Regions from separate parts of the Streptomyces sp. NBC_01384 genome, predicted to be linked through region 1. Evidence: predicted binding sites of a transcription regulator. Region 1 holds the regulator's gene; the other holds the start of a gene.

The links. The regulator HrcA, encoded in region 1, represses chaperone genes, less so after heat shock. The targets are predictions, from matches to a motif close to TTNGCACTCNGNNNNNCNGAGTGCNAA.
Region 2: the regulator HrcA is predicted to act here: its motif matches at 9,190-9,216, upstream of groL (chaperonin GroEL).

The regions. Positions count from the first base shown of each region.
Region 1 covers NZ_CP109559.1:3,106,419-3,117,893, reverse strand. The annotation lists gene hemW (radical SAM family heme chaperone HemW) at 1-536, shown strand, start outside; gene OG747_RS14180 (Uma2 family endonuclease) at 636-1,214, shown strand; gene OG747_RS14175 (DUF3097 domain-containing protein) at 1,192-2,004, opposite strand; gene OG747_RS14170 (MBL fold metallo-hydrolase) at 2,036-2,776, opposite strand; gene hrcA (heat-inducible transcriptional repressor HrcA) at 3,023-4,045, shown strand; gene dnaJ (molecular chaperone DnaJ) at 4,046-5,179, shown strand; gene OG747_RS14155 (nitronate monooxygenase) at 5,323-6,411, shown strand; gene OG747_RS14150 (16S rRNA (uracil(1498)-N(3))-methyltransferase) at 6,408-7,157, shown strand; gene OG747_RS14145 (hypothetical protein) at 7,341-7,925, shown strand; gene OG747_RS14140 (S41 family peptidase) at 7,971-11,267, shown strand; gene OG747_RS14135 (histidine triad nucleotide-binding protein) at 11,352-11,475, shown strand, end outside.
Region 2 covers NZ_CP109559.1:5,285,249-5,296,723, forward strand. The annotation lists gene OG747_RS24430 (ROK family protein) at 1-948, opposite strand, end outside; gene OG747_RS24435 (ABC transporter substrate-binding protein) at 1,183-2,400, shown strand; gene OG747_RS24440 (DUF3263 domain-containing protein) at 2,506-2,733, shown strand; gene otsB (trehalose-phosphatase) at 2,820-3,716, shown strand; gene OG747_RS24450 (trehalose-6-phosphate synthase) at 3,744-5,141, opposite strand; gene OG747_RS24455 (glucosyl-3-phosphoglycerate synthase) at 5,296-6,240, opposite strand; SAM riboswitch class I at 6,427-6,574, shown strand; gene thrC (threonine synthase) at 6,592-7,911, shown strand; gene OG747_RS24465 (MoaD/ThiS family protein) at 8,042-8,317, shown strand; gene OG747_RS24470 (cold-shock protein) at 8,778-8,984, shown strand; gene groL (chaperonin GroEL) at 9,342-10,964, shown strand; gene OG747_RS24480 (NADH:flavin oxidoreductase) at 11,208-11,475, shown strand, end outside.

The sequences.
Region 1 (11,475 bases):
GCACCCAGCTCGCCCGCCGCATCCGCCGCGGCGAGGTCCCGATGACGGACGACGACGTCCACGCCGACCGGTACCTGATCGCGGACGAGGTGATGTCGGCGGCGGGCTTCGACTGGTACGAGGTGTCCAACTGGGCCACGTCGGAGGCGGGCCGCTGCCTGCACAACGAGTTGTACTGGCGCGGCGCCGACTGGTGGGGCGCGGGCCCCGGCGCCCACAGCCACGTCGGCGGCGTGCGCTGGTGGAACGTGAAGCATCCGGGGGCGTACGCGGCGGCGCTGGCCTCCGGCCGCTCCCCGGGCGCGGGCCGCGAGCTCCTCTCCGAGGAGGACCGCAGGGTGGAGCGCGTCCTGCTGGAGCTACGACTGCGGGAAGGCTGCCCGTTGTCGCTGCTGCGCCCGGAGGGACTGGCGGCCTCACGGCGGGCGCTGGCCGACGGTCTGCTGGAAGCGGGGCCGTACGAGGAGGGGCGTGCGGTGCTGACGCTGCGGGGGCGGTTGCTGGCGGATGCGGTGGTCAGGGACCTGGTGGACTGATCACTCCGGCGGGTGAATCGGTGCGGAACGGCGGTTCGGTCCCTAACCTGGTTCGTAGGCTGCCGCTAAAAGTACGCGGCGGATGTGGAGGCCACGGAGATGACCGCTGTGGACGAGTACGGGATGGCCAAGTTCTTCGAGGAGTTTGAGCCTCCCGAGGGCGTCAAAGTCGAGCTTCTCCGGGGGGAAATCGTGATGATGGCCAGTCCTGATCTGGTGCACAATCGGATCGTCACGAGCGTGCAGGACCAGGTCCCGGGCAAGCGCTGGGAACGGCTCCAGACTCAGGACATCGACATCATCGACGAGGCCAGTGAGCCCGTGCCGGACCTGGTGGTGATGGAGATCGGCGCCGGTCCGGAATCGGGACGCCTACTGCCGTCCCAGTTGCTTGCGATGGTCGTCGAGGTCGTCTCCAAGACCAGTGCCGCAAGGGACTACGGAATCAAGCGGTCGATCTACGCCGTCGGCAAGGTGCCCGCCTACCTCATCGTCGACCCGATCATGGCACAGTGCGTCCTGCTGACGAAGCCCGTGGGCGAGGGAGAGGGGGCCGACTACCAGGTGCAGCAGATCACGAAGTTCGGAGACCCGCTGCCGCTGGAGATTCTGGGGCTCGAACTGGACACCAGCGACTTCGGAACATTCTCCGGCGTCAAGCCTCACCGCTGGCCGTGACGAAGTCGATCAACTCCTCCACCCGACCCAGCAGTTCCGGCTCCAGATCCTTGTAGGACCGCACCCGCGACAGAATGTGCTGCCAGGCCGCCCCCGTGTTCTCCGGCCAGCCCAGCGCCCGGCACACGCCCGTCTTCCAGTCCTGGCCGTGGGGCACCCGGGGCCAGGACCGGATGCCCACGGAAGACGGTTTCACGGCTTCCCAGATGTCGATGTAGGGGTGGCCGAGGACCAGGGCGTGGTCGCTCGTGACGGAGGCCGCGATACGGGACTCCTTGGTGCCGGGGACGAGGTGGTCGACGAGCACGCCGAGGCGGGCGTCAGGGCCGGGCGCGAAGTCCGCCACGATCGAGGGCAGGTCGTCGATGCCCTCCAGGTACTCGACCACGACGCCCTCGATGCGCAGGTCGTCGCCCCAGACCCGTTCGACCAGCTCGGCGTCGTGCCGGCCCTCCACGTAGATCCGACCGGCGCGGGCGATCCGGGCCCGCGCGCCGGGGAGGGCAACCGATCCGGAGGCCGTCCGGGCCGGACGGACGGGAGTGGTGGCGGAGGGGCGGGTGAGAGTGATGACCTGGCCCTCCAGGAGGAAGCCGCGCGGCTCCAGCGGGAACACCCGGTGCTTGCCGAAGCGGTCCTCCAGCGTCACCGTGCCCGCCTCGCAGCGGATCACCGCTCCGCAGAAACCGGTGCCCGGCTCCTCGACCACCAGGCCCGGCTCCGCCGGCACCTCGGGCACGGGCTTGGGCTTCTTCCACGACGGGGTCAGGTCCGGAGAGTACTGGCGCATTCGGATGACGATAGGAGAAGCCCGGCGGCAGTCACCGCGACACGCCGGAACGCGACACGCCGAAACGCTCGGCCAGGGCGTCCCGCTGCGACCGTACGAACCCGGCGTCCACGACCGCTCCGTGACCAGGTACGTACAACACGTCCTCCCCGCCCAGGTCGAGCAGCCGGTCGAGGGCCGCGGGCCAGCGCGACGGCACGGCGTCGGGGCCCGCCTGGGGCTCGCCGGACTCCTCGACCAGGTCGCCGCAGAACACCACCGTCGGGTCGCCCGGCACCACGATCACGAGGTCGTGGGCCGTGTGGCCCTCGCCCGTCCGCACCAGCCGGACCTCGATGCCACCGTCCAGCTCCAGGTTCCACGTGCCCCACACGAACTGGCGGGGACGCACCAGGGTGTCCGCCGCCTCCTCCGCCGCCCGCGCGTCCAGCCCATTGCGGACCGCGTCCGCGTACAGCTCCTCGCGCCCGTGTTCGTACACCTCGGACGAGCCGCCCGCGACGAAGATCTCCGCGCCCGCGAACGCCGCCGCGCCGAAGACATGGTCGAAGTGGGGGTGCGTGAGCGCGAGAAGGGTCACACGACGGCCGACGAGCGACTCCGCCTCGGCGCGCAACCGCGCGCCCTCCCCGAGGCTCGACCCCGCGTCGATCAGCAGCGCCCCGCCCTCGCCCACCACCAGCCCGGCCGTGCAGTCCCAGACCGGAAGCCGCCGCCGCCCCACCCGCGGTGCCAGCTCCTCCCACCCCGCCTCTTCCCAAGTCACCTTCATACGCCGACGCTAGCGGTGAGGGCGTGGGCGGTACGACATCACGGGGGATCACAGGGGATCGCGGGGGATCACGGGGGTGGACAGTACGACATCGCAGGACACGTCGGTGCACGTCGCGCAAGATCGCGGGCCCGCCCTTGCCGGGGCCGTACCCACCGGCCGTACACTGGGCCGGGGAATGCTGGCACTCGCACGCGCTGAGTGCCAAGCGAGGCGCCGAGGGGTCGACAGCTGGAGGTGTGCGCGATGCTCAGTGAACGCAGGCTCGAAGTGCTGCGCGCCATCGTCCAGGACTATGTCGGCACCGACGAGCCGGTCGCGGTCGGCTCCAAGGCGCTGACCGAGCGGCACCGGCTGGGAGTGTCCCCGGCCACCGTTCGCAACGACATGGCCGCCCTGGAGGACGAGGGGTACATCGCCCAGCCGCACACCAGCGCCGGGCGCATCCCCACCGACAAGGGCTACCGGCTCTTCGTCGACAAGCTCGCCGGCGTCAAGCCGATGACCGCGCCCGAGCGGCGTGCGATTCAGAATTTCCTGGACGGCGCCGTTGATCTCGATGATGTCGTGGGGCGGACGGTGCGGCTGCTCGCGCAGCTGACGCGGCAGGTCGCCGTCGTGCAGTATCCGTCGCTGACGAGATCCACCGTGCGGCATGTCGAGCTGTTGTCCCTCGCCCCCGCCCGCGTGATGCTCGTGCTGATCACGGACACGGGACGGGTCGAGCAGCGCATGATCGACTGCCCGGCGCCGTTCGGAGAAACGTCTCTCGCGGATCTGCGGGCCCGGCTCAACAGCCGGGTCGCGGGCCGTCGCTTCGCGGATGTCCCGCAGCTGGTGCAGGACCTCCCGGACGCGTTCGAGGCGGAGGATCGCGGTACGGTCGCGACGGTGCTCTCCACCCTTCTGGAGACGCTCGTCGAGGAGACCGAGGAGCGGCTGATGATCGGCGGAACCGCCAATCTGACGCGCTTCGGACATGACTTCCCTCTCACCATCCGGCCGGTGCTGGAGGCGCTGGAGGAGCAGGTCGTGCTCCTCAAGTTGCTTGGTGAGGCCGGGGATTCGAGCATGACCGTGCGAATCGGGCACGAGAACGCGTATGAGGGACTCAACTCCACGTCCGTGGTCTCGGTCGGCTACGGTTCGGGCGGCGAGGCAGTAGCCAAACTCGGCGTGGTCGGACCGACCCGCATGGATTACCCGGGAACGATGGGAGCGGTACGAGCGGTGGCACGGTACGTCGGACAGATCCTGGCGGAGTCGTAAGTGGCCACGGACTACTACGCCGTACTCGGCGTGCGCCGCGACGCGTCCCAGGACGAGATCAAGAAGGCCTTCCGGCGGCTCGCACGCGAGCTGCATCCGGACGTCAATCCCGATCCGAAGACGCAGGAGCGGTTCAAGGAGATCAACGCCGCGTACGAGGTGTTGTCGGACCCGCAGAAGAAGCAGGTCTACGACCTCGGCGGCGACCCGCTGTCCCAGTCGGGCGGCGGCGCGGGCGGCTTCGGAGCCGGCGGGTTCGGGAACTTCTCGGACATCATGGACGCTTTCTTCGGTACGGCGTCGCAGCGCGGCCCGCGCTCGCGTACGCGGCGTGGCCAGGACGCCATGATCCGGCTCGAGATCGAGCTGGACGAGGCCGCCTTCGGCACGACGAAGGACATCCAGGTCGACACGGCCGTCGTCTGCGCCACCTGCAACGGTGAGGGTGCGGCGCCGGGTACCTCGGCCCAGACCTGTGACATGTGTCGCGGGCGGGGCGAGGTGTCCCAGGTCACGCGGTCCTTCCTGGGGCAGGTCATGACCTCCCGGCCGTGTCCGCAGTGCCAGGGCTTCGGGACCGTCGTCCCGACTCCCTGCCCCGAGTGCGCCGGTGACGGGCGGGTGCGGTCCCGTCGGACGCTGACCGTCAAGATCCCCGCCGGTGTCGACAACGGCACGCGGATCCAGCTCGCGGGCGAGGGCGAGGTCGGCCCCGGTGGCGGTCCCGCCGGTGACCTGTACGTGGAGATCCACGAACTGCCGCACTCGACCTTCCAGCGGCGCGGTGACGATCTGCACTGCACGGTGACCATTCCGATGACCGCGGCGTCGCTCGGCACCAAGGTGCCGCTGGAGACCCTCGACGGGCTTGAGGAGGTCGACATCCGTCCGGGCACGCAGTCCGGGCAGTCGATTCCGCTGCACGGGCGGGGTGTCACGCATCTGCGGGGCGGTGGCCGCGGTGACCTCATCGTGCACGTCGAGGTGACCACGCCGACGAAGCTCGATGCCGAGCAGGAGCGGTTGCTGCGGGAGCTGGCGCTGCTGCGGGGGGAGGAGCGGCCCACGGGGCAGTTCCAGCCCGGGCAGCAGGGGCTGTTCTCGCGCCTGAAGGACGCGTTCAACGGTCGCTGACGGGGATTCCCGGGGGCTCCCGCCCCCGGACCTCGGTGGGTTCTTCGGCCGCGGACACCCGTTCGCGGCCGCCCGTCCCCATGGCCTGTGCCAGGCGGAAGGCCCGATTCGGACTTGTTCGGAGGACGTGACAACATGCCGTCATGTCCACCGCACTGACCGATCTCTTCCCTCACCCGATCGTGCAGGCTCCCATGGCGGGCGGCGTCTCCGTCCCGCAGCTCGCCGCCGCCGTGTCCGAGGCCGGCGGGCTCGGGTTCCTCGCCGCCGGGTACAAGACCGCCGACGGCATGTACCAGGAGATCAAGCAGTTGCGGGGGCTCACGGCCCGACCCTTCGGGGTCAATCTGTTCATGCCGCAGCCCGACTACGCGGATCCCGCCGCGGTCGAGGTGTACGCCCACCAGCTCGCCGGTGAGGCCTCCTGGTACGAGACCGACCTCGGAGAGCCGGACAGCGGTCGCGACGACGGCTACGACGCCAAGCTCGCCGTCCTCCACGACAACCCGGTGCCGGTGGTCTCGTTCCACTTCGGTGTCCCGAGCCGGGACGTCCTGGACTCCCTGCGCCGTGCCGGCACGCTCACCATGGTCACCGCGACCACGGCGGAGGAGGCCCTCGCCGTGCAGCGCGCGGGCGCCGCCGCGGTCGTCGTGCAGGGCGTGGAGGCGGGCGGCCACCAGGGCACCCACCGCGACAATCCGGAGACGGACGGTACGGGGATCGGGCTGCTGTCTCTGATCACCCTGGTCCGGGAGACCGTGGACATCCCGATCGTGGCGGCCGGCGGCATCATGCGCGGCAGCCAGATCGCCGCGGTGCTCGCGGCGGGCGCGAGCGCCGCGCAGCTCGGCACCGCGTTCCTGGCCACCCCCGAGTCCGGTGCGAACCCCGTGCACAAGCAGGCGCTGACCAACCCTCTCTTCGTACGCACGGAGCTGACGCGCGCGTTCACCGGTCGCCCGGCGCGCGGCCTGGTCAACCGGTTCATGCGCGAGCACGGCCCGTACGCGCCCGCCGCGTACCCCGAGATCAACTACCTCACCGCCCCGCTGCGCAAGGCGGCGGCCAAGGCGGGCGACGCGCAGGGCATGGCGCTGTGGGCCGGACAGGGGCACCGCATGGCCCGAGACCTGCCCGCGGGGCAGCTGGTGGAGGTGCTGAGCGGGGAGCTCGAAGCGGCGAAGACAGCGTTGTCGGCCGCCGGGGAAGCGGAGGGTGAGGTCCGATGACGGCGCCGGTGTTCGTGGTCGAGCACTTCAACGCGGGCGACGCCGGACGCTATGTCCTCGACGGCCCCGAGGGGCGGCACGCCGTCTCCGTGAAGCGGCTGAACCCCGGCGAGGACGTCGTCCTCACGGACGGGGCCGGGCGCTGGGCGGAGTGCGTGGTCGTCTCCACCGAGGGCAAGGACCGTCTGATCCTGCAGATGGATTCGGTGGCCGACGAGCCGGTGGAGGAGCCGCGCATCACCGTCGTCCAGGCCCTCCCCAAGGGCGACCGGGGTGAGCTGGCGGTCGAGACCATGACCGAGACCGGCGTCGACGCGATCGTCCCCTGGGCCGCCTCCCGCTGCATCACCCAGTGGAGGGGCGACCGCGGCCTGAAGGCGCTCGCCAAGTGGCGGGCCACGGCCCGGGAAGCCGGCAAGCAGTCGCGCCGGGTGCGTTTCCCGGAGATCGCGGACGCGGCAACGACCAAGCAGGTTGCGGCACTTCTGGCCAAAGCCGATTTCGCGGCGGTGCTGCACGAGGACACGGAAATCGGCACCGCGCCGTTCGCGACGGCCGAAATCCCCACCTCCGGGGAGATCGTGCTGGTCGTCGGCCCCGAGGGAGGGATCTCCCCCGAGGAGATCGAGCTGTTCACCGGGGCGGGCGCGAAGACGTACCACCTGGGGCGCAGCGTGCTGCGTACATCGACCGCCGGGACGGTGGCGACGGCGCTGCTGCTGGCGCGCTCGGGCCGCTGGTCCTGACCTCGCGCTTCCACAGGGGACGGGTGGAGCTCCAGGAGTGGCTCCTCCTGCGGAGTTGACAGCCGGAGTCAATGGCCGGTTGACGTACCCGCGTTCGACGGGGCACACGCGGGTGTGCAGTGGCCGTATGGGGTCTACCGCGATGCCCGGGACAGTGGCACTCTGCCGTCTGTGCGGGCATTGATGCGTATTCGACGACGGGTGACGGGCCGTCGGGGACCGCTGGTCGCCGGGCTCGCGGTGGTGGCCGGCCTCGGGGTGGCCGCGTGCGAGCCGGTGGGCGGGCTGAGCGCCTCCGCGGTGGCGTACACGACCGACCGGGCGGGGACCGCGGAACTGCAGCGCCGGCATGTCGACGTGCAGTACCTGAGCTGCACCGGATCGTACGGCGGCGGGAACAAGGCGTACACCCCCGGGCACACGCCGTCGGCCTCCACCTCCACGCCCTCCGTGGTGGAGGTGGACTGCCGCGGGCAGACCAAGGACCGGCGGGAGATCACCCTCACCGGGAAGGTCACCCGCGAGGTCGAGGGCAAGTGCGTCCGCGGGAACCTGACCGCCAAGGTCGGCGGCAAGGAGTGGTTCCACGTGAACGTGCTGGGGAACTGCGACGCCGCGAGCACACCCTCGTACACGTCCCCCACCTACAAGCCGCCCACCTACAAGCCGCCCACCTACAACCGGCCGGGCCCCACCACCACCGTCACCGTGACGAAGACCATGTGGTGCAAGGGCGACCCCACCTGCTGGCCCTCCCAAGGCAAGTGATCCAAACCCCTGTCGGTCGGAGCCGTCCCTGCATAGGGTGATCGGGTGACTCAGTCTGCATCGTCGGTATTGCCTGCGTATCTCCGGTTTCCGCATCTGCACGGTGATCTGGTCGCCTTCACCGCCGAGGACGACGTCTGGGTCGCTCCTCTCGACAGCGGCGGCCGCGCCTGGCGGGTCAGCGCCGACAACGTCCCCGTGAACCACCCGCGCATCTCCCCGGACGGCACGACCGTCGCCTGGACGTCCACGCGCGACGGCGCGCCCGAGGTGCATGCCGCCTCGCTGGAGGGCGGACCGTCCACACGGCTGACGTACTGGGGGAGTTCGAAGACCCAGGTGCGCGGCTGGACCCCGGACGGTCAGGTGCTCGCGCTCAGCACCCAGGGCCAGGCCAGCCTGCGCCGCAGCTGGGCCCGGGCCGTCCCGCTCGACGGCGGCCCCGCGACCACCCTCCCGTACGGGCCGGTCGGCGACGTCGTCCACGGCGGCCCTGGCGTGCTGCTGCTGTCCGCTCCCATGGGGCGCGAGGCCGCCTGGTGGAAGCGGTACCGCGGCGGTACGGCGGGCAAGCTGTGGATCGACCGGGAGGGCGACGGGGAGTTCGTACGGCTGCACGAGGACCTGGACGGGAACCTCGAATACCCCCTGTGGGTGGGGGAGCGCGTCGCCTTCCTGGCGGACCACGAGGGCGTCGGGGCGCTCTACTCCTCCCTCGCCGACGGGTCCGACCTGCGACGGCACACGCCTGGTGGGGGCACCTCCCGCTCATGGGGGTCCCCCCGCTCGAGCGAAGCCGAGAGTGGGGGAGAAGCCGAGAGTGGGGGAGGCTTCTACGCCCGGCACGCGGCGACCGACGGCGTACGGGTCGTGTACGCGTCCGCCGGTGAACTGTGGCTCCTGGACGACCTGGACGGCGCCGAACCGCGCCGGCTCGACATCCGGCTCGGTGGACAGCGCGTCGACCAGCAGCCGCATCCCGTGAGCGCCTCCCGCTGGTTCTCCGCCGCCGCCCCCGACCACACCGGACGCGGCAGCGCGGTCTCCGTACGCGGCGCCGTCCACTGGGTCACCCACCGCTCCGGCCCCGCCCGCACGCTCGCCGCCCGGCCCGGCGTCCGCGCCCGGCTGCCCCGCACCTTCCGGGTGGAGGGCGAGGAGCACGTGGTGTGGGTGACGGACGCGGCGGGCGACGACGCGCTGGAGTTCGCCCCGGCGACCGGTCTCGCGCCCGGAGCGACCCCGCGCCGGCTCGCCGCCGGGCAGCTCGGGCGGGTGCTCGGGCTCGCCATGGCGCCCGACGGCAGCCGCGCCGCCGTCGCCTCGCATGACGGACGGGTGCTGCTCGTCGAGCGGGAGACCGGGGAGGTACGCGAGGTCGACCGGAGCGAGGACGGGGAGGTCTCCGGGCTGGTCTTCTCGCCCGACTCCGCCTGGCTCGCCTGGTCGCACCCCGGCCCGCGCCCGCTGCGCCAGCTCAAGCTGGCCAACACCGCCGATCTGTCGGTGACCGAGGCGACCCCGCTGCGCTTCCGCGACTACGCACCCGCGTTCACCCTCGACGGCAAGCACCTCGCCTTCCTCTCGGCGCGCTCCTTCGACCCCGTCTACGACGAACACGTCTTCGACCTCGCGTTCGTCGGGGGCTCCCGGCCGCATCTGATCACCCTGGCCGCGACCACCCCGTCCCCCTTCGGGCCGCAGCGCCACGGCCGCCCCTTCGAGGCACCCGACAAGGACGAGACGCCCGACAGCGAGGGCGCCCCCACCACCCGCATCGACCTCGACGGACTCGCCGACCGGATCGTCCCGTTCCCCGTCGAGGCCGCCCGCTACTCGACCCTGCGCGCCGCCAAGGACGGGCTGCTGTGGCTGCGCCACCCGGTCGTCGGAGTCCTCGGCGCCTCCCGCGCCAACCCGGACGACCCGGACCCGAAGACCGAACTGGAGCGCTACGACCTCGCCCAGCAGCGCATCGAGCACCTCGCCGCTGACGCCGACCACTTCGCCGTCAGCGGTGACGGCAAGCGGGTCCTGCTGTGGACCGACGGCAAGCTCAAGGTCGTCCCCAGCGACCGCCGCGCCTCGAACGACGACGAGAGCGACACGAACATCACCGTCGACCTCTCCCGGGTCCGCCAGACCGTCGACCCGGCCGCCGAGTGGCGGCAGATGTACGACGAGACCGGCCGCCTCATGCGGGACAACTTCTGGCGGCCCGACCTGGGCGGGGTCGACTGGGAAGGCGTACTGGACCGGTACCGGCCGGTGCTCGAACGGGTCGCCACCCACGACGACCTCGTGGACCTGCTGTGGGAGGTGCAGGGCGAGCTCGGCACCTCGCACGCATACGTCACCCCGCGCGGCGGATGGGGCGGCGGCGACCGGGCGCAGGGGCTGCTCGGGGCGGACATCTCCCGCCATGAGGACGGCAGTTGGCGCATCGACCGCATTCTCCCCTCCGAGACCTCCGACCCGGACGCGCGGGCACCGCTCGCCGCGCCCGGGGTCGCGGTGCGCGCCGGGGACGCGATCGTCGCGGTCGCCGGGCAGCCGGTGGACCCGGTGGCCGGGCCCGGGCCGCTGCTCGTCGGCACCGCCGGCAAGCCGGTCGAGCTGACCGTCTCGCCGTCCGGCGGCGGCGATCCGCGGCACGCGGTCGTGGTCCCGCTCGCCGACGAGGAGCCGCTGCGCTACCACGCCTGGGTCGCGGACCGGCGCGCCTACGTCCACGAGAAGTCCGGCGGACGGCTCGGCTATCTGCACGTGCCCGACATGCAGGCGCCCGGCTGGGCCCAGATCCACCGCGACCTGCGCATCGAAGTGGCCCGGGAGGGGCTGGTCGTGGACGTCCGGGAGAACCGCGGCGGGCACACCTCCCAGCTGGTCGTCGAGAAGCTCGCGCGGCGGATCGTGGGCTGGGACCTGCCTCGCGGAATGCGGCCGTACAGCTATCCGGAGGACGCGCCGCGCGGCCCGGTCGTCGCCGTCGCCAACGAGTTCTCCGGCTCGGACGGCGACATCGTCAACGCGGCGATCAAGGCGCTGGGCATCGGGCCGGTCGTCGGGACGCGGACGTGGGGCGGGGTGGTCGGTATCGACAGCCGCTACCGGCTCGTCGACGGCACACTCGTCACCCAGCCCAAGTACGCGTTCTGGCTGGAGGGTTACGGGTGGGGCGTGGAGAACCACGGGGTCGACCCGGACGTCGAGGTGGTCCAGGCCCCGCAGGACTACGCGGCCGGGCGCGACACCCAGCTCGACGAGGCGATCCGGATCGCGCTGGCCGCGCTCGCGGAGAACCCGGCGAAGGCGGCACCGTCGGTACCGGAGCTGGGCTGACGGCCCATTTCCCCACCCGCCCGCCCTTACCGAGGCCGATACCATGCACGACGTAATGATCAGACGGCGTGAGGAGGCACACGCATGACGGGAGAGCCGCAGGGGCGCGAAGAGGGCGGCGCGCCGCAGGACGACTGTTTGTTCTGCAAGATCATCGCTGGGCACATTCCCGCGACCATCGTCCGGGAGACCGAGACGACCGTCGCCT
Region 2 (11,475 bases), 2.2 Mb from region 1:
CGGCAAGCTCGAAGGGCGTGGTCGGCTCGGCTGATTCAGCAGGTCCCAGGCCAGCAGGCCCGCGCCCAGGCATCCGGCCGTGTCCCCGAGGGCCGCGGGGACCAGGGACGGCAGCTTCTGGAAGGTGATGCGCCGCTCGATGGCGGCCCGCAGCGGTGTGAACAAGGTTTCCCCGGCTTCGGCGAGACCGCCACCGATGATCAGGGTGCGCGGGTCCAGCAGGGTGAGCGCGGTGACGAGCCCGTCGGCGAGCGCGTCGATCGCGTCCTGCCAGACCTCCCGCGCCCGCGGGTCCCCGGACTCGACGGCCTTCGCGCAGTCGGCGGCGTCCGCCGTCGGGTCCCCGCAGGCCTCGGCCCAGGCCTGGCTGACGGCCGCCGCGGACGCGTACCGCTCCAGACAGCCGTGCTGCCCGCACGGGCAGGGGGTCCCTCCAGGGCGCACGACGATATGGCCGATCTCGCCCGCGAAGCCGTGCGCGCCCGCCTCGACGTCGCCGTTGATGCCGATCGCGCCCGCGATGCCGGTGCCGAGGGGGATGAACAGGAAGCGGTCGGCACCCTGCCCCGCGCCGATCCGGCCCTCCGCGAGGCCGCCGGTGCGCACGTCGTGTCCGAGCGCCACCGGCACCCCGCCCAGCCGGTCGCCGAGCAGCCGGCGCATCGGGATGTCACGCCAGCCGAGGTTGGCCGAGTACACCGCGACGCCGCGGTCGGCGTCGACGATGCCGGGGACGGCGACTCCGGCCGCCGCCGCCGGCTCGCCGAAGTGGTGCTCGCCGTACGCGCGCAGCTCGGCCGCGAAGTCGAGGATCGCGTCGACCACGGCGTCCGGGCCGCGCTCCCGGCCGGTGGCGCGGCGGGCCCGGTGGAGGAGCTCGCCCTCCGTCCCGACCAGGGCGGCCTTCATCCCGGTGCCGCCCACATCCAGGGCGATGACATGTCTCACGGGGGACAGTGTCGCCCCTTACCCCAGGAGAGGTCTAGTCCACTCGCGTGGTGTAGACCTTGTATCCGCATACCGAGACGGATGCAACGGACGCAGAAGCAAAGACGGGCAACCCCTGGACAGGGGCGGCCGGGGTGGAGAAGAGCAGTGCAGCGGCGTAGGACAGGTCGGCGTAGGGCCGGGCGTGGGACAGGGCGCAGGACAGGACTGATCGCGGTGGCGTCCGCCCTGGGCATGACGGCGACCCTCGCGGGATGCGGCGGCTCGGGCGGTTCCGGGGACGTGACCCTCAGACTCGTGGCCGCCGACTACGGCGACGCCAAGGCCGACAGCTCCCAGAAGTACTGGGACAAGCTGGCCAAGACGTACGAGGGTGAGCACCCGGGCACCAAGGTCGAGGTCACCGTCTACCCGTGGACCGATGTCGACCGCAAGGTCAAGGAGATGGTCGAGGCGGGCGACGCGCCCGACATGGCGCAGATCGGCACGTACGCCGACTACGCGGCCAAGGGCGACCTCTATCGGGTCGACGAGGTGCTCTCCATACCCGTCCAGGGCGACTTCATCGCGCAGCTCACCGAGGCGGGGCAGGTGAACCGGGTGCAGTACGGCATGCCGTTCGCCGCCTCCACCCGGCTGCTCTTCTACAACAAGAAGCTGTTCTCCGACGCGGGCCTTACCGCGCCGACCACCTGGAGCGAGCTCGCCGCCGACGCCAGGGTGCTGAAGTCCCGAGGCGTCAAGATCCCGTACGCGCTGCCCCTCGGGCCCGAGGAGGCGCAGGCGGAGACCATGCAGTGGCTGCTGAGCGGCGGCGACGGCTACACCGACGACGTCGGCACCTACAGCCTCGACTCCGCCCAGAACGTCGCCACCCTCACCTGGCTCAAGGACGAACTGGTCGGCAAGGGGCTCACCGGACCCGTCGCGCCCGCGAAGCTGAACCGTGCCGATGCCTTCGCGGCGTTCGCGCGCGGCGAGGTCGGGATGCTCAGCGGGCACCCCACGCTGATGAAGACGGCCGCCGCCAAGGGGGTGAAGTTCGGGATGGTGCCGATGCCCGGCATCAACGGCAGGGCCCAGGCCACGATGGGTGTCGCCGACTGGATGATGGCCTTCAAGAAGAACGGTCACCGCGAGCAGATCGGTACGTTCCTCGACTACGTCTACAGCCAGAAGAACGTGCTGGACTTCTCCCACGAGTACGACCTGCTGCCGGTCACGACGTCCGCGTCCGACGCGATGGCGGCCGACGCCGGTGACGCGGACCTCGTGCCGTTCCTGGACGAGCTCCCCTCCTCTCAGCTCTACCCGGTCGGCAAGACCTCCTGGGCCGCCGTCAGCGCCGAGATCAAGAAACAGATCGGCCAGGCGGTCTCCCCGGGCGGCAGCCCGGCCGACGTCCTCGGCTCGCTCCAGCGGACGGCGACGATGACGGACAGCGCGGGGTAGTGGGGTAGCGGCGTCGTTGTCGGCGTCGGTGCCGATGTCGGCGTCGGCGTCGGTGCCGATGTCGGCGTCGGTGTCGATGTCGGTGCCGGGGGCTACGGTGCGGTCATGGACGAACTGAGCGGGCGGGAGCAGGCGATCCTCGCCATGGAGCGGCGCGGTTTCGTCGGCCCCGGCGCCAAGGAGCGGGCGATACGCGAGCAACTCGGCCTGGTCCCCGTCCGCTACTACCAACTCCTCAACGCCCTCCTCGACGACCCGCGCGCCCTCGCGCACGACCCGATCACGGTGAACCGCCTCCGCAGGGTCCGAGACTCCCGTCGCTCGGAACGCTGACCCCCGACGCCGACAAGACGTTCCCCGGCGGGGCGTGACTCGGTGAGCCGTGGGTGCGCCCGGCCCCGCGCGGATAGGGTCGAAGCATGGGCAGCCACGTGGAACACCCGGAATCCCTGGAATCCCCGGAACACCCGGACGTCTCGGAACCCTTGCCGACGCCGGCGACCCCCGCCGGACGCGACGGCCTCGACGCCATCCTCACCCGGCCCGACCGGGCCGTCATCGCGCTCGACTTCGACGGAACACTCGCCCCGATCGTCACCGACCCCGAGCAGGCCCGCGCCCACCCCGACGCGGTCCCCGCCCTCGCGGCCCTCGCCCCGAAAGTCGCCTCCGTCGCCGTGATCACCGGCCGCCCGGCCGGCGTCGCGGTCCGCCACGGCGGCTTCGCGGGCGTCCCGGGCCTCGACCACCTCGTCGTCCTCGGCCACTACGGCGTCGAACGCTGGGACGCCCGCACCGGCACCGTCAGCGCCCCCGCCCCGCACCCCGGCGTCGCCGCCGTCCGCGCCGAGCTGCCCGGGGTCCTCGACGAGATCGGCGCCTGGCAGGGCACCTGGATCGAGGAGAAGGGCCGCGCGGTCGCGGTCCACACCCGTCGCGCGACGGACCCGCAGGCCGCGTTCGAGGCGCTGCGCGAACCCCTCACCGACCTCGCCACCCGGCACGGTCTGATCGTCGAACCGGGGCGGATGGTCCTCGAACTCCGTCCCCCGGGCGTGGACAAGGGCGTCGCCCTCCTGGAGTACGTCCGCGAGGTCCAGGCCGAAGCCGTCCTCTACGCCGGCGACGACCTGGGCGACCTCCCGGCCTTCGCCGCCGTCGACAAACTCCGCTCGGACGGCATCCCGGGCCTGCTGGTGTGCAGCGGCAGCTCGGAGGTCACCGAACTGGCGGAACGCGCGGACCTGGTCGTCGACGGCCCGGCGGGAGTCGTACGCCTGCTCAGGTCACTGGCGGCGCACTGCGGCACCCCGTAAGGACTGCGGCGCTCCGTAAGGGGCGGCTCAGTCCTCCAACTCCCGCACCTGTTCAAGAAACCACTGCGCCGGAGGCAGGGCGGTCCCGGCGGCAGCCAGCCGCTTCGTACGCTCCGCCCGCTCCCCGACCGGCATGGCCAGCGCCTCGTCCAGCGCCCGCGCGGTGGCGACCACGTCGTACGGATTCACCCCCACCGCATCCTCGCCCAGCTCCTCGTACGCCCCCGCCTCCCGCGAGAGCACCAGCACGCACCCCTCGTCGGAGACGACCGGCACCTCCTTGGCGACGAGGTTCATGCCGTCGCGGATGGGGTTGACGAGGGCGACGTCGGCCAGCCGGTACGCGGCCAGGGAGCGGGCGAAGTCGTCCTTGACGTGCAGGACCACCGGGGTCCACCCCGGCGTCCCGTACTGGGAGTTGATCTCGCTCGCCACGCGCTGGACCTCGGCCGTGTAGTTGCGGTAGACGGCGAGGTCCTGGCGGGAGGGGTAGGCGAAGGCCACGTGGACCACCCGCTCGCGCCACTGCGGCTGGTCCTCCAGCAGCTGCCGGTACGCCAGCAGGCCCCGCACGATGTTCTTCGACAGCTCGGTCCGGTCGACCCGCACGATCGTCTTGCGGCCCTCGCCGATCTGCCCCCGCAGCGCGTCCATCCGCTCGGCCACATCCGCCTCGTGCGACCGCCTCCGCAGGAAGTCCGCGTCCGCGCCCAGCCCGTGCACGCCGACCCGGGTGTCGCCAAGCCCGCCGACGATCGCGGTGGCGCAAGCGGTGAACGCGTCCGCCCAGCGGTGGGTGAGGAAGCCGAGCCGGTCCGCGCCGAGCATGCCGCGCAGCACCTGCTCGGCGATGTCGTCGGGCAGCATCCGGAAGTAGTCGACCGGCGCCCAGGGGGTGTGCGAGAAGTGGCCGATGCGCAGGTCGGGGCGCAGGGCCCGCAGCATGCCCGGTACCAGCGTCAGGTGGTAGTCCTGTACGACCACCACCGCGCCGTCGGCCGCCTCGACGGCCAGCGCCTCGGCGAACGCGCGGTTGTACGCCTCGTACGACGCCCACTGACGGCGGAACTCCACGTCGAAGACCGGCTCCAGCGGGGTCTGGTACAGCATGTGGTGGACGAACCACAGCACGGAGTTCGCGATGCCGTTGTACGCGTCCGCGTGCACCTCGGCGTCGATGTCCAGCATCCGTACGCCGTCCTCGGCGACTCCGCGCCGGACCGCCTCGCGGTCGCCGTCGCCGAGCGCCGAGCACACCCACAGGGCGCCCGCCTCCGGCCCGATCGCGGAGAGGCCCGAGACCAGCCCGCCCCCGCCGCGCTTGGCGTGGAGCGAGCCGTCCTCTTGGACCTCGTAGGTGACCGGCCCGCGGTTGGATGCGACGAGGATGCCGTGGGCGCCTTGCTTTGAAGCGGGGGAAGCCATGCCTCGAAACCTAGCCCGGCGTCGAAACGCTCAAACGTTCCCTTCAGCCGTATGCCGTCTGCGGGCCGGTGGGGGTTTGTCGCGCCCACGCGGCGGAGCCGCATATGTCACAGCCCCGCATATTCCACAGCCCCGCGCCCCTACCGGGGCGCTTTCACGCTGCCCTTCGTTTCTGGTACTCGGAGATTTCGACCATCGGCGGACGTTCCTCCGTGTCCACCGAGTAGGTGCGCGGCTCGAAACCGTCCTTGCCCCGTTCGAACTGGGTGAGGGCCGGGCGGATGAGGTGGCCGCGGGCCAGCCGGAGCTGGGCGGTGCGGTAGATCGCGGCGGACATCCGGCCCAGCGCCTGCCCGTCCTGGTGGCGGTGCTTGCGTACACCCACGTCGACCTGGGCGAGCGCGTCCAGGCCCACCAGGTGCAGGGCGTCGACGAGCATGCCCAGCTCGACGCCGTAACCGACGGGGAAGGGGAGCTGTTCGAGCAGCGAGCGGCGGGCCGCGTACTCCCCGCCGAGCGGCTGGACGAAGCCGGCCAGCTGCGGCCAGTGCATGTTGAGCAGGGGGCGGGCCATGAGTTCGGTGACGCGGCCGCCCTGACCCGCGGCGCCGCCCAGCGGACGGTCGTACATCCCCTTCACGAGGTCCACGCCCGGCTCGGTGAGCAGCGGCCCCACGATCCCGGAGACGAAGTCCGACGAGAACTCCCTCAGGTCCGCGTCGATGAAACAGACGATGTCCCCGCTCGTCACCAGGAGCGAGCGCCACAGCACCTCGCCCTTGCCGGGCACGGTCGGGATGCGCGGCAGGATCTCGTCCCGGTGCACCACTCTCGCGCCCGCCGCGGCGGCCACCTCGGAGGTGCGGTCGGTCGAGCCCGAGTCGATGACGACGATCTCGTCGACGAGGGGCACCTGCTGCATCAGGTCGTGGCGGATGACGGCGACGATCTCACCGACCGTCTCCTCCTCGTTCAGCGCGGGCAGCACGACACTCACCGAGGAGCCCGTGGCCCGTTTGGCGGACATCAGTCTGTGGAGCGGGCGGTCGGTCACGGACCAGGAGCGGTTGTTCAGCCAGCGCTCAACTTCCTTCAGCACAGTCTGCGGCTCCTCACTGTCTGATCACCCGGTGTCACGGTGTGATCCGTCTCGCGGTTCGGACGACTATCTCAACTGTCCTGGCCTTCGGTTACAGTCTTGAACAACGCGGATGACCATCGCATGTCGTAGATCACTCGCGGACCGTCGCACCACACGCATCACCCGCACGACACAACCGAATACCGCTCATCCAGAGGGGCAGAGGGATACGGCCCGATGAAGCCCCGGCAACCCTCCAGCTGGTTCCTGTCACATCGCTGTGGCGAGGCTCCCGGCTAGGGAAGGTGCCAAATCCGTCTCATGGCGAAGTGCGTCGTGAGGAAGATGAGGAGAAAGGGCCTCGCCTCCATGGCTGCGCAGACAGTTGCAAGCACCACGAACTCCGTCGCGGGCGACACCGACACTGACACCGTAGCCGGTGTCGATCTCGGACCCGCCGCCGCGCTTTCCTGCCGCGAGTGCGGACACCGCGTGCCGCTCGGCCCGGTTTTCGCCTGCGAGGAGTGTTTCGGCCCGCTGGAGATCGCGTACGACTTCTCGGCCTACGAAACCGAAGAACTCCGCAAGCGCATCGAGTCGGGCCCCGCGAACATCTGGCGGTACGCGCCGCTGCTCCCCGTCCCGGCCGACGTCGCCGACAAGCCGAACATCAACCCCGGCTGGACCAAACTCGTCAAGGCCGACAACCTCGCCCGCGAGCTGGGCGTCGAGGCCGGCAAGCTCTTCGTCAAGGACGACTCCGGCAACCCGACGCACTCCTTCAAGGACCGGGTCGTCGCCCAGGCCATCGAGGCCGCCCGCGCGTTCGGCTTCACCACGCTCTCCTGCTCCTCCACCGGCAACCTCGCCGGCGCGGTGGGTGCCGCCGCCGCGCGCGCCGGCTTCCGCTCCTGCGTGTTCATCCCGCACGACCTGGAGCAGGGCAAGGTCGTCATGGCCGCGATCTACGGCGGCGAGCTCGTCGGCATCGAGGGCAACTACGACGACGTGAACCGCTTCTGCTCCGAGCTGATCGGCGACCCGGCCGGCGAGGGCTGGGGCTTCGTCAACGTCAACCTGCGGCCGTACTACGCGGAGGGCTCCAAGACCCTCGCGTACGAGATCTGCGAGCAGCTCGGCTGGCAGCTCCCCGACCAGCTGGTGATCCCCATCGCCTCCGGTTCCCAGCTCACGAAGATCGACAAGGGTCTGCAGGAGCTGATCAAGCTCGGGCTGGTGGAGGACAAGCCGTACAAGATCTTCGGTGCCCAGGCCGAGGGCTGTTCGCCGGTGTCCGTCGCCTACAAGGCCGGCCACGACGTCGTACGGCCCCAGAAGCCGAACACCATCGCCAAGTCGCTCGCCATCGGCAACCCGGCCGACGGGCCGTACGTGCTCGACATCGCGCGGCGGACGGGTGGGGCCGTGGAGGATGTGAACGACGAGCAGGTCGTCGACGCGATCAAGCTGCTGGCGCGCACGGAGGGCATCTTCGCGGAGACCGCCGGTGGGGTGACCCTCGGGGTCACGAAGAAGCTGATCGAGAACGGCCTGCTGGACCCGACGCTGACGACCGTCGTTCTGAACACCGGGGACGGTCTGAAGACGCTGGACGCGGTGGCCGGCACGGGGCTGACGGCGACCATTCGTCCGAATCTGGACTCCTTCCGAGAGGCCGGGCTCGCGTAGGGCTTGGCCCGGAGGGCTGTTTTCTACGCTGCGGACCGGTGGGGGGCCGGTCGCGCCCATGCGGCGGAGCCGCATATTCAGCAAGGCCCTGCGCCCCTCTGGGGCGCTACCCGACCGGAGGTCACAAGGAATGAGCGTCAACGTCCGCATCCCCACCATCCTGCGCACCTACACCGGTGGCCAGGCCGAGGTGACGGCCGAGGGTGGGACCCTCGGTGAGGTCATCGCGGACCTGGAGAAGAACCACACGGGTATCGCCGCGCGCGTCCTGGACGACCAGGGCAAGCTGCGCCGGTTCGTCAATGTGTACGTGAACGACGACGACGTCCGCTTCGAACAGGGGCTGGAGACGGCGACGCCGGACGGCGCGGGCGTCTCGATCATCCCCGCCGTCGCCGGCGGCTGACCGCCACGCATCCGATTACGTACGGTGAGATAGTTACCCTTGGTAATGCCAATCACCGAGAGTTCATCGAATTGCCCCCTCCGCGAGAGAAGCGGAGGGGGCAATTCAGTATGGTTGAGCGCGGTAGAGTTGGGGAACCCGCTGCACTTCGCATGCCGGGCGCATATGAGTTCGCGCCCGAGGTCCGGCAAGAAGTAGCCAAAGTCCCCCGCCTTTTTGAGCCGTTTATGGCATTTATGGGGCCCGACTTGCCCTGAAACTTCACAAATTCTCCCCATATTCCCGATCGACCGTGCCCGGAATTCTCGTCCAATTGACCTGTTGCAGACGGCAGTTGGACAGATACATTCAGCCGCGGTCGACGCGTTCCGGCGCACACCCCCAACCGTTGGGGGGTGAGGTCTGACCCGGGTCCGCGAAGTGCGGTCCTGTGCAAGGGCCAGTAATAGGGGAGTTAGGCATGGCTCAGGGCACCGTCAAGTGGTTCAACGCGGAGAAGGGGTACGGCTTCATCGCGGTCGACGGTGGTGCGGATGTATTCGTCCACTACAGCGCGATTCAGATGGACGGCTACCGCACCCTGGAAGAGGGCCAGCGGGTCGATTTCGAGATCTCGCAGGGTCAGAAAGGGCCGCAGGCGGACATGGTCCGACTGGCGACCGGCTGAAGCACGCGCCGACTGACTGTTCGACGTGACGAAGGGCTCGTATCCCCATGGGGTGCGGGCCCTTCGGTCTGCCCCTTCGGTCTGCCCGTTCGGTCCGTTGTTCGCCTGTCGTCAGGTCGGCTGTTCGCCTGTCTTCAAGGGGTTCTCATCTGCGGATCAAGGGGAGCCGCTTGCACTCGGCAGGGGCGAGTGCTAATCATTGGCGTTAGCACTCTGATGGTGAGAGTGATAACGAGGACCGGGTCGGTGAGGCCCGCAGGCCAGGTGGGGCAAGGAACCACGAGGCAGGCAGGCCGTCCGTCGCGGGCGCCAGCGCGGTCCGGAGCAATCCACCCCAGTCCGGGAGGACCACTTCACATGGCCAAGATCATCGCGTTCGACGAGGAGGCACGGCGCGGTCTCGAGCGCGGGATGAACCAGCTCGCCGACGCCGTCAAGGTCACCCTTGGCCCCAAGGGCCGCAACGTCGTCCTCGAGAAGAAGTGGGGCGCCCCCACGATCACCAACGATGGTGTATCCATCGCCAAGGAGATCGAGCTCGAGGACCCGTACGAGAAGATCGGCGCCGAGCTGGTCAAGGAAGTCGCCAAGAAGACGGACGACGTCGCCGGTGACGGTACGACCACGGCCACCGTTCTGGCCCAGGCGCTGGTGCGCGAGGGTCTGCGCAACGTAGCCGCCGGCGCCAACCCGATGGCCCTCAAGCGCGGTATCGAGAAGGCCGTCGAGGCCGTCTCCGGTGCCCTGCTGGAGCAGGCCAAGGACGTCGAGACCAAGGAGCAGATCGCTTCCACGGCCTCCATCTCCGCCGCCGACACCCAGATCGGCGAGCTCATCGCCGAGGCGATGGACAAGGTCGGCAAGGAAGGCGTCATCACCGTCGAGGAGTCCCAGACCTTCGGTCTGGAGCTGGAACTCACCGAGGGTATGCGCTTCGACAAGGGCTACATCTCGGCGTACTTCGCCACCGACATGGAGCGTATGGAGGCCGTCCTCGACGACCCGTACATCCTGATCGCCAACTCGAAGATCAGCAACGTCAAGGACCTGCTGCCGCTCCTCGAGAAGGTCATGCAGGGCGGCAAGCCGCTGCTGATCATCGCCGAGGACGTCGAGGGCGAGGCCCTGTCGACCCTGGTCGTCAACAAGATCCGTGGCACCTTCAAGTCCGTCGCCGTCAAGGCGCCGGGCTTCGGTGACCGCCGCAAGGCCATGCTCGGCGACATCGCCATCCTCACGGGCGGCGAGGTCATCTCCGAGGAGGTCGGCCTCAAGCTGGAGAACGCGGGTCTGGACCTGCTGGGCCGCGCCCGCAAGGTCGTCATCACCAAGGACGAGACCACGATCGTCGACGGCTCCGGCTCCGCCGACCAGGTCGCCGGCCGGGTCAACCAGATCCGCGCCGAGATCGAGAACTCCGACTCGGACTACGACCGCGAGAAGCTCCAGGAGCGCCTGGCGAAGCTGGCCGGCGGCGTGGCCGTCATCAAGGCCGGTGCCGCCACCGAGGTCGAGCTCAAGGAGCGCAAGCACCGCATCGAGGACGCCGTTCGCAACGCGAAGGCCGCCGTCGAGGAGGGCATCGTCGCCGGTGGTGGCGTGGCTCTCATCCAGGCGTCCGCCGTGTTCGAGAAGCTGGAGCTCGAAGGTGACGAGGCGACCGGCGCCAACGCCGTGCGACTCGCCCTGGAGGCCCCGCTCAAGCAGATCGCCGTCAACGGTGGTCTCGAGGGTGGCGTGATCGTCGAGAAGGTGCGCAACCTGCCCGTCGGCCACGGTCTGAACGCCGCGACCGGCGAGTACGTCGACATGATCGCCGAAGGCATCATCGACCCGGCGAAGGTGACCCGCTCTGCCCTGCAGAACGCCGCCTCCATCGCCGCGCTGTTCCTCACCACCGAGGCCGTCATCGCCGACAAGCCGGAGAAGGCCTCCGCGGCCGCTCCGGGCGGCATGCCGGGCGGTGACATGGACTTCTGATCGACCTCTGGTTGATCACTGTCCTTACGTTTCGAGGGCGGTACCCCCACTCCCAGGGGGTGCCGCCCTCGGGCGTGTCCGGGATCACACGAGGGAGACGAGTGCGGCGGAATGCCGTGGCGGACGGGTTGGTTGACGTCGAGAGTGCGGTAAATGCACATGCACATACATGCGCACTTCCTGCCGGCCGATCTGCCCGACCATCTGCTCGATGTCCTTCGACCTCTCCGAGGAGCCCCTCACGTGACGCTCGACGCCTCCGCCACCCGCGCTGCCGAGATCCTGTCCCGCCCCGTATCCCTGAACGGCCTGACCGTCCCGAACCGGATCACGATGGCACCGATGACCCGGCAGTTCTCCCCGGGCGGCGTCCCCGGTGAGGACGTGGCCGGGTACTACGCCCGCCGCGCCGCCGCGGGCGTGGGCCTCATCGTCACCGAGGGCACGTACGTCGGCCACGACTCGGCAGGCGAGAGCGACCGCGTCCCGCGCTTCCACGGCACGGAGCAGC